One region of the Fictibacillus nanhaiensis genome, then DNA from elsewhere that is predicted to be linked to it. Evidence: a T-box and tRNA genes for the amino acid it is inferred to sense, from the RefSeq annotation. Region 1 holds a T-box; the other holds one or more tRNA genes.
What was found. The T-box of region 1 lies ahead of metG (methionine--tRNA ligase). A T-box ahead of a tRNA ligase gene usually reads a tRNA of that ligase, here a tRNA-Met.

Region 1 (4,498 bases):
ATGATTTATAGTGTTTTCGTTTGGATGCTGCTTCTTCTATTTTTTATAATTGAAGTAATATACGAAGTGCTAAATGATAATGCAGTATAAATTAAAATAGGAAATAAGCCAACCTCAAATATATTGAGGAAGTTTAGTAAAATTAACGTTAATCCAAATAAGATTGGTGTTACAAACATATTTTTAGTAATTAGTGTACCGACGATAGACACAACGATTGTAGTTAATGGTATAAAAATAAAAATCAATAAGAATACAATCCCAATCATATAACCACCTCATTAATTATTTTCTTGATATTATATTCGCTAATAAAAGTATGATTACCTTTACTAATATTTACAATTTTATTCTTTCTTCCGATCGGGTGCGATTGCTGTATAAGGGAGTTGTTTGGAAAGTAGTAGTAGCTTAAGAATTCATAACCAACCTAAGTAGTTATATAGAATAATAGGAAATTTATTAAAGGGAAAATAACTAACTCCAATAATAAATAAGTTCCTAAATATAATTATGATCTAGGAGAAAAAGAATGAATCATTATATTGAACGGATTAAAGAAGTCTATCCAGAACTTATCATTGAGAATGTTCTTGCTAATGATATTGGCCAGAATAACGATGTATTAATCATAAACCATTCTCTTGTATTCAGATTTCCAAAGTACGAAAAAGGAATTGTAAGATTAAAAGAAGAAGCTCAAATCTTAGATCATATCAGGGATATAATATCAATCCAAATTCCATATCCAGAATATGAGTCATTCGAGCTAAATGAACCTGGTAAAGTATTTACTGGATATCATTTAATTGAAGGTGTCCCTTTCTGGAATGAACATTTAATAAAAGTGAATCATGTGGATTCAATGAAACTTGCAAAACAACTTGTAACCTTTCTAATTGAGATTCATTCCGTATCGAAAAAAACGTTGGTTACGTCTCTAAACTTAATAGATAGTAACCCATATGAAGACATGAAAGAACTATTTTATTCTATACAGGACAAGCTTTTTCATTTTATCAATAAGAAATCTCAAAGTGAGATTACTTTTTCATTTGAGGCTTTTCTTACTCATAAAGAACCCTTAAAAACAACCCTTATACACGGAGATTTTGGAGCATCGAATATCTTATGGGACCCTAAAAGCTGTGAAATTTCAGGAATAATAGACTTTGGTGGTTCGGGTATAGGTGATCCCGCCTATGATTTTGCAGGAATACTATCAAGTTATGGTATGGATTTCTATAACAAGTGTATCAATCTTTATCCAAACGGTTCAGAAATAGCTAAGCGTGTTACATTTTATAAGCGTACATTTGCTTTACAAGAAGCATTGCATGGTTTAATAAACAACGATAATGTTGCATTTGAAAACGGGATAAAAGAGTATCGATAAAAAACACTGTTGAAATTAAATCGCTTTTCAATTCATTTAACATATGTAATAATTAGTAAAAAGAATTACTAAACGCGATGATAAGGAAAGTAAGTCAACCCTCATTTTCTTACAGAGAGCTTCGTTAGCTGAAAAGAAGCAGAAAATAGTTGATTGAAAATGGTCTTTGAGCAGCAAAGTCGACTTCAATAATGATTTAGACTTTGACGAGATTTGGCACTCGTTATAAATGTCAAAGTATAAGAGTGTTTCATTTACTCCGTACTTTTTGAGGCTAATAATGTGAGTTATTGGTAAAATAAGGTGGTAACACGAGATAAACCTCGTCCTTAGACAAATATGTCTATGGACGAGGTTTTTTTTAATATAAGGAGGAATAATTATGACCGTTTTTATTGGAGGCGCATGGCCATATGCTAATGGATCACTTCACTTAGGCCATATTGCAGCTTTATTACCAGGAGATATTTTAGCAAGGTTTTACAGACAAAAAGGGGAAAAAGTACTTTATGTTTCAGGAAGTGATTGTAATGGGACACCCATATCGATTCGTGCAAATCAAGAAAAGTCAACCATTGAAGCAATAGCAAATCGTTATCACGAAGAATTTGTTGCATGTTTTGAAAAGCTGGGTTTCTCATACGATTCGTATACACGTACAGATGCTGAACATCATCACAAGTCTGTACAGGCCATATTTTTAAAACTACTTGAAAATGGCTATCTGTATAAAAAGACGAGTGAGCAAGCTTTTTGTGAAACAGATTATCAATTTCTACCTGATCGTTTTGTAGAGGGAACATGTCCGAATTGTGGCGGTAAAGCAAGGGGAGATCAATGTGATCATTGTTCCGCTATTTTAGATCCACTTGACTTAATCGATAAGCGTTGTAAGATCTGTGGGAATAAGCCTACCATTAAAGAAACAGAGCATTTTTATTTCTCGTTTAGTCAGTTTCAGGTGAAATTAGAATCATGGGTAATAAAAGCGCAGAAGGAAAATCGATGGCGTAAAAACGCGATCTCTTTAACCACTAGATATTTAAAAGAGGGTGTTCCTGACCGAGCCGTCACACGGGATCTGCCAAATGGCGTAGATGTTCCTCTAGCGGGATATGAAGGTAAAAAAATTTATGTATGGATTGAAGCCGTTGCTGGTTATCTAACGGCAAGTAAGGAATGGGCTAATTAAACAAATGAGGATCTTGAAGATTGGTGGAACGGTGACACTATCTCTTATTATGTTCACGGAAAGGATAATATCCCCTTTCATACGATCGTTTGGCCGTCAATTCTAATGGGTATTGGTAATTCTTCTTTACCCACACGTATCATTTCAAATGAGTATTTAACGCTTGAAAACCGTAAACTTTCCACTAGTCAAAATTGGGCAGTATGGGCTCCTTACATGTTAGAGAGATATGACACTGATTCTATACGCTATTTTCTAACAATCAATGCACCTGAAAACCGAGATACAAATTTTTCGTGGCGTGAATTTGTATATAGTCATAACAGCGAATTACTTGGTGCCTATGGGAACTTTGTTAATCGTACATTAAAATTTATCCAAAAGTCATATGATGGAAAAACACCGAGTGGTAAGATAAATATAGAACTACAAGGAAGAGTAAATAGACTCTATAATGAAGCGGCTTTGTTGATTACCGACGGACAATTTAAAAAAACTATAGAGAATATTTTTGACTTTGTAAGATTTGCGAATAAATATTTTGATGAGCAGAAACCTTGGATTCAAATAAACGAAGAGCGATCTTTATGCGATGATACAATGGCAAATTGTATCTATATCATTTCGAATCTTGCACAATTGCTTCATCCTTTTCTTCCTTTTTCAAGTGAAAAGGTTAAAGGAATGTTGGGATTAAATGAATTTACATGGAAGGAGATTAACATATCTTCCATTTCACTTAAAGACATTCAACCACTCTTTAGTAGAATCGATGTAAAAAACATTCAAGAAGAAATAAATAGATTAAATGAAGGAATTTAAAATGTTAGTTAAAAAGGACAAAGTATTCTTTACACACAGATTGGTTATGAAATGAACATTTAGACAAATAGGGGAGAATATGATGGCTGAAACAATTGTACCAATGACATTTGATAAAATAGGACAATGTGTTGAATTATATATTAATGTTTTTAACAAAGAACCATGGAATGAGACCTGGACAGATCGAGATGCTAAAGAAAGACTAACGGATTTAATGCATACACCTAAATTTCATGGTTATTTACTATATGAAAACGATGCTTTAATTGGATTCATTGCCGGAAATAGTAAACAATCGTATGCAGGATTCACTTTTTATTTGGCGGAATTTTGTATTGGTACTCAAATTCAAGGAAAAGGTTACGGTTCGAAATTGCTTCTGTATTTAGAAGGTGAATTAAAGAAAAGAGACATTTCAAGTCTATATTTATTAACAGCTAACGGAGGGATTGCAGAAGCGTTCTATCTCAAAAATAACTACACCATAAATGAGAATAGGGTCGTTATAAAGAAGAATTTATAATTTGTTTACGATATCTGTATACTTCACAAATAGTTAGTTTATTGTTTTTTATTTCATATAATTCCCATGAGCACAGCCTGCTTTATGCTGAATAATTCTATATGGTAAGATCACACTTCATATAAATTTGAATAAAGAGGAGTAAGAAAAGTGAAGAAAGCTAACCTTTGTTTTATAGGTGCTGGGTTCCATGCATCCACAAATATTTACCCTTCTGCTCTTGAAGCTGGAGCGGAAATCCAAGCCATTTCTACAAGAGATCTTAATCGGTCGAAAGATGCACTTCGGCGCTTCGGAAGCAATGGAACACCGTATGATGATTATAAAGCCATGCTTAATTCTGAAGAGTGTGATGGCGTTGTAGTAGTCGCTCAACCTGAAGATCATATCTCTTTAGTCATGGACTGTATTAGAGCGGGGAAAAATGTTTATGTAGATAAACCTCTTGGAATGAATGCTGATGCTGAGGAAATCGCGAATGCTGCTAAGGAAGCAGGGGTCATGTTAATGGTAGGATTTATGAAACGCTATGCGCCCTGTTATCAGAAGTTAAAAGAATTAA
Region 2 (4,498 bases), on a different contig from region 1:
CGATATGACGTGGAGCTTCATAGATCCCATCACTCATCATGATGAGAATATCTCCTGCTTTCAGCTGTTCATCCACTACGTCCACATCAAAGTCCCGAATGATTCCCATCGGAAGATTGCTTGCTTCTACCGTTTTGATCTGGTCTCCTCGTTTAATAAAACTCGGGGTTGAACCAATCTTTAAGAACTTAGCAGATGCATCTTGCAGATCGATCATCGCAAGGTCTAGCGTAGAAAAAATTTCATCTGTTGTACGTAACGAGAGCACAGAGTTGACTGACTTAATGGCCACTTCTTCTTCAATACCAGACTGAAGAATTTTTTGCAGTAGCTGAAGCGTTTCATTGCTTTCGATGAACGCTCGTTCTCCGTTACCCATTCCATCTGCGATCGCAACAGCAAACTTCCCAGCACCAATCTCTATCGTTGAATGGCTATCCCCCGAAAGCCATGCTCCTCCTTTAGCTGCTGAGGCAATACCTGTTTCAACCACATATTCTCGTGCTGAATGAAAAGAGAGATGACAGAACCCACTCGGATAGTTCTCACAATCTTCATGTGTCACGAGAATCGTCTCTTCCAATATGTCGGATAAGATCGGCGCGATCAGCTTCTCAGCGATTCCTGAACCGTTGCAAGAAGGAATGGTCATTTCAATATCTACGTTGGACGTTTCTAAACTATAAATATCTACGTGGCCAACATCAATTCCTGCTTGAGCAAGAGAGTCTTTGATCTGCTCTTCTTGAATTTGGTGGTTCTCTTGTTCCCGTTGTATCTCTTTTGCAAAATCGCCCATCACTTGTGAAACACCCATCAATTGGTCAGCTACTAAACGACGGCTTTCTTGCACTTGTATCTTTAATTTTTGAGAAGCTCGATATTGCGTTAGTTCTTTATTCATAAGATCTGTTATCTTTTCAGGCTTGATGCAATGCTTTTCCCATTCTCGTTTTAATTTTCGATCCTTAATATCACTATAATCTTCTTGCTCGACCATCAGCCTAGTCATCAGGTCGTAAGTTGTTGTGAAGTTCTGCGCCCAACACTGTTCTTTCTTAAAACAAGTCTGGCACGTTTTTTCTGTAATGTTGCTCAAGAAAAGATCCACTTCACGTGTGCTCTCTTCCTCATTTAAAGAGGAACCTACCGATTGAAACGAATGTGATAACGCTTGGAAGAGACTTGAGAATCGTTCAACGCGACTCGCGGTCACGTCGCGGATCTTCTTTAAATATTGCTGCTGATGCATCGAATGCTCTCTTGTGCCTGGTACATATTTTGAAATGTTGCTGATTGCCATTTTTGGCGTTAGAAGAAAAAGTAGAACAGCAAACCCTGATTCCATCAAGGTAGATGTGATTTCGGATCTGCCCTCACCATATAAACCGATCATGACGGTTCCGATGATAAGCCCAAGACTTACACCGAATCGTTTACCCTCTTTTAAAAGGCCACCGAGTAGTCCTGAGAAAGCTAATAAGCTCATTTGAGAAAGGCTTGCTACTTGCGCGAGGCTGAGGATCAGACCTGTCACAACACCCACTGTAGAACCAATCGCAGCTCCTCCCACAAAAGCAAACAACAAGACTAAGTAACGTGAAACAACATGTTCTACCGCTACATCATTGATCTGCCAGCCGATCGTACCGGTCATGACAGAAGCTAGAAGGATCATCAAGCAAACAATCTCTTCGTTTTTTAACGATTGTGGTATTTTTTTATTCGTTAAAAGCGGTATGCTTTGAAGAAAGATTAACGTAAGAACTAAGCTTAGTCCTCCTTCCACTAACGCAAGCATCGTATCTACCCGCTCTAAGCCTCCTTCGCCGAACATAGAGAACACGGTTCGCGTGATTAAGGAGGAACCGAAAACCAAGAGCGGAAGACTTTGCATGCGATTCTTTATGAACAGATCCGCTCCTTTTTGAAGACTGGCATAAACGAGTAAGGCACTGATAAAAAATAAAGCGTTCATTGGTTGATGCGACATCGCTCCTGCCAAGATCGCAAAAACAGCAATGCCTGTCCGCTCTTTTCTCAAAACGAATACACTGGCTACAAAAGGTAAAGCAAAGGGAGACATCTCAGCCAGAATCATAGCTCGTCCTAACAAAAAACCAATTCCAAACAACAGCATTCTCCAGTTAAAAATGCTCTGGTTCAAAATCTGAAGCCATCTCTTACTCGTCTTCGTTACTGCCTGCTGACTCTTTTCTACCCAGACCATTCCTCTGATCGGTTCGAGTACCTCTTGTTCTACCTTCTGCCACATCCCATACACCACCCGTTTCCAATTTGTGTAACCATTATAAACAGGTTTAGAACAAAGATTTTGTCAAAAGAGCAGTTTAAGATTTAAAAACTTATCGACGGACTTCTCCACTAATTCACGAAAGAAGAGCAAAAGCGGACAACATTCTTACAAAAAGAGAAAAGGAAGTTTCATTTTTAAAGTTATTAAGGAGAATTATGAAGAAAAATATAAAGGGATTGATGTTTAAAAATAGTTTGATGGAATGACAGAAAAAGAAATAAAAAAGAGCAACCGCTGACGGATGCTCTTGTACGTTTGTATGTAGATGTCCAAATTAAAAATGGTAGCGGCGGAGGGAGTCGAACCCACGACCTCACGGGTATGAACCGTACGCTCTAGCCAGCTGAGCTACACCGCCATTTGTAAAAGACACAAGTAGTATATTACATCTATCCTGCCACTCTGTCAACGGTTCTTTAAAAATTTGTCGAAAAAGATTTTTGTATTACTCTTGAAAGGAGTTGATTTCCGCTCCAGGTTGCTCGCTTTCCACGGGGCGTGCGGTGAGCCTCCTGCCGCTTTGCGCCATTAGGAGTCTCCACCTGACCGCTCGTCCCGCAGGAGTCTCGCACCTTACACTCCAGTCAATTTTCAAAGATGACAAGATATTTTTAGCAACAGATTTCCGAAAAAACTTTTGTTCTTTAGCAATGCAAAATAAAAGACAGTAATTTGATTGAATGATAAAAACAAAAAAGCACCCTATTCTTTTAAGAATAGAGTGCTAGCCATATATAGATGAATGAGCATTAAAAATGCAACAATTATCCTCTTCGGCCGCCGCGGCCACCTCTTTTTGATTCAGTACTACGCTTTAAAGTAGTGAGTCGATCTTCACTATCTTTAAGGAATTTGTTCATCTTATCCTCAAAAGATAATGCCGTTGAATGGTTGTTACCGCCTCGGTTAGGACCTTTGCGCGATTTGTTAAATCCGCCTCTTGCAGGAGCTGGTCTACTAGCAGATGCAACATTTTCTTTTGCTTTCTTGATAGATAAACCGATCTTCCCGTCCTTTTCGACGCTCATAACCTTAACTTCGACTTGATCACCAACTTTAAGAAATTCGTTGATGTCCTTTACGTAATTATCCGCAACTTCGCTAATATGCACGAGTCCTGTTGTACCCCCTGGCAGCTCTACAAACGCTCCAAAATGAGTAATCCCAGTAACTTTACCTTGCAACTTGCTGCCTACTTCAATTGACATGCAAAAAATGCTCCTCCTTAAAAAATCTCCTAAGATATCATTACTTATTATACAATCGAAAAAATCTGCGTGTCAATCTACGCTTAATGCTTTATTCTGGAAGTTTAAAGATTGTTTCACCAGGTTTTGACATAAAAAAGTCACGTCTGGCGATTTCTCCAATGTATTCTTCGTCTTTTAGTTTATTCACTTCATCTTTAAGTTGTGCCTTTTCTTCTAGAAGAGCTTTATATTCGTCGCTTAATTCTTTTTGTTCCGTCTGTTTTTCATTTAAAAGGGAGAGCTGTTCTGCAATACCCGTAATAATTAAAAAAGCAAAAAAGGAAAATACGATAAAAGCCCCCGTCAAGCGCCTGTATAAACCACGCTTACGTTTAGCGATCACTTGCTCATGACGCTCTTTATTCTGGATGTATTGTGAGTGAATCTCTGTTATTTTTTTCTGGCGCATTTGTTCGCTGTTCCCCTCCTTTACTTCTTTTTTCCCTTCCAATTGCTGACTTTATTCTTCGCAGAAATGAAAAACCCTGCTAATTTTGAATATTTCTCTTTTAAATTATACCATTTTTGCTTAGGTATGAAACGCCATATGAGTCTTCCAACCCATTTAAAAGGAGAAAAAAGAATCATGAATAGTACCATAATAATTTTCCGCAAGATGTTAAGTACATATAAAAGAATAGCGGATATGAGCATAACTAACCATTTTATCGGCATAACGATTAAAGAGTTAAGTAAACGGTATAAGAAACGGAAAAGTGAGGTGACCGCTGATACCATCCACTCAAGTATCTTTTTATAGATTCGTTCAAAGAGTGCTCGGTACGCCGCATATCCGCAAATGAGAGCAATAAAAATATAAAAACGAATCTCTGCGTGATTCACGTGTAGAAGAACATAAAAGACCAGCAAAGCCTGTACCAACCAAAACATCAGATCGTTTAAGAAATGGAGCCAATGCCACTTTCGCTTC

Region 2: it has a tRNA-Met gene. The T-box ahead of metG (methionine--tRNA ligase) is inferred to sense a tRNA for this amino acid. The anticodon was not compared.

What each region holds. Positions count from the first base shown of each region.
Region 1 is NZ_JBHUPF010000006.1:1,793,674-1,798,171, forward strand. It holds gene ACFS5O_RS12835 (DUF2651 family protein) at 6-269, opposite strand; gene ACFS5O_RS12840 (phosphotransferase family protein) at 533-1,396, shown strand; T-box leader at 1,465-1,730, shown strand; partial or broken gene metG (methionine--tRNA ligase) at 1,779-3,410, shown strand; gene ACFS5O_RS12850 (GNAT family N-acetyltransferase) at 3,493-3,936, shown strand; gene ACFS5O_RS12855 (Gfo/Idh/MocA family protein) at 4,087-4,498, shown strand, end outside.
Region 2 is NZ_JBHUPF010000016.1:18,337-22,834, forward strand. It holds gene spoIIE (stage II sporulation protein E) at 1-2,275, opposite strand, end outside; tRNA gene ACFS5O_RS20130 (tRNA-Met) at 2,599-2,675, opposite strand; gene ACFS5O_RS20135 (S1 domain-containing RNA-binding protein) at 3,082-3,525, opposite strand; gene ACFS5O_RS20140 (FtsB family cell division protein) at 3,617-3,976, opposite strand; gene yabQ (spore cortex biosynthesis protein YabQ) at 3,997-4,498, opposite strand, start outside.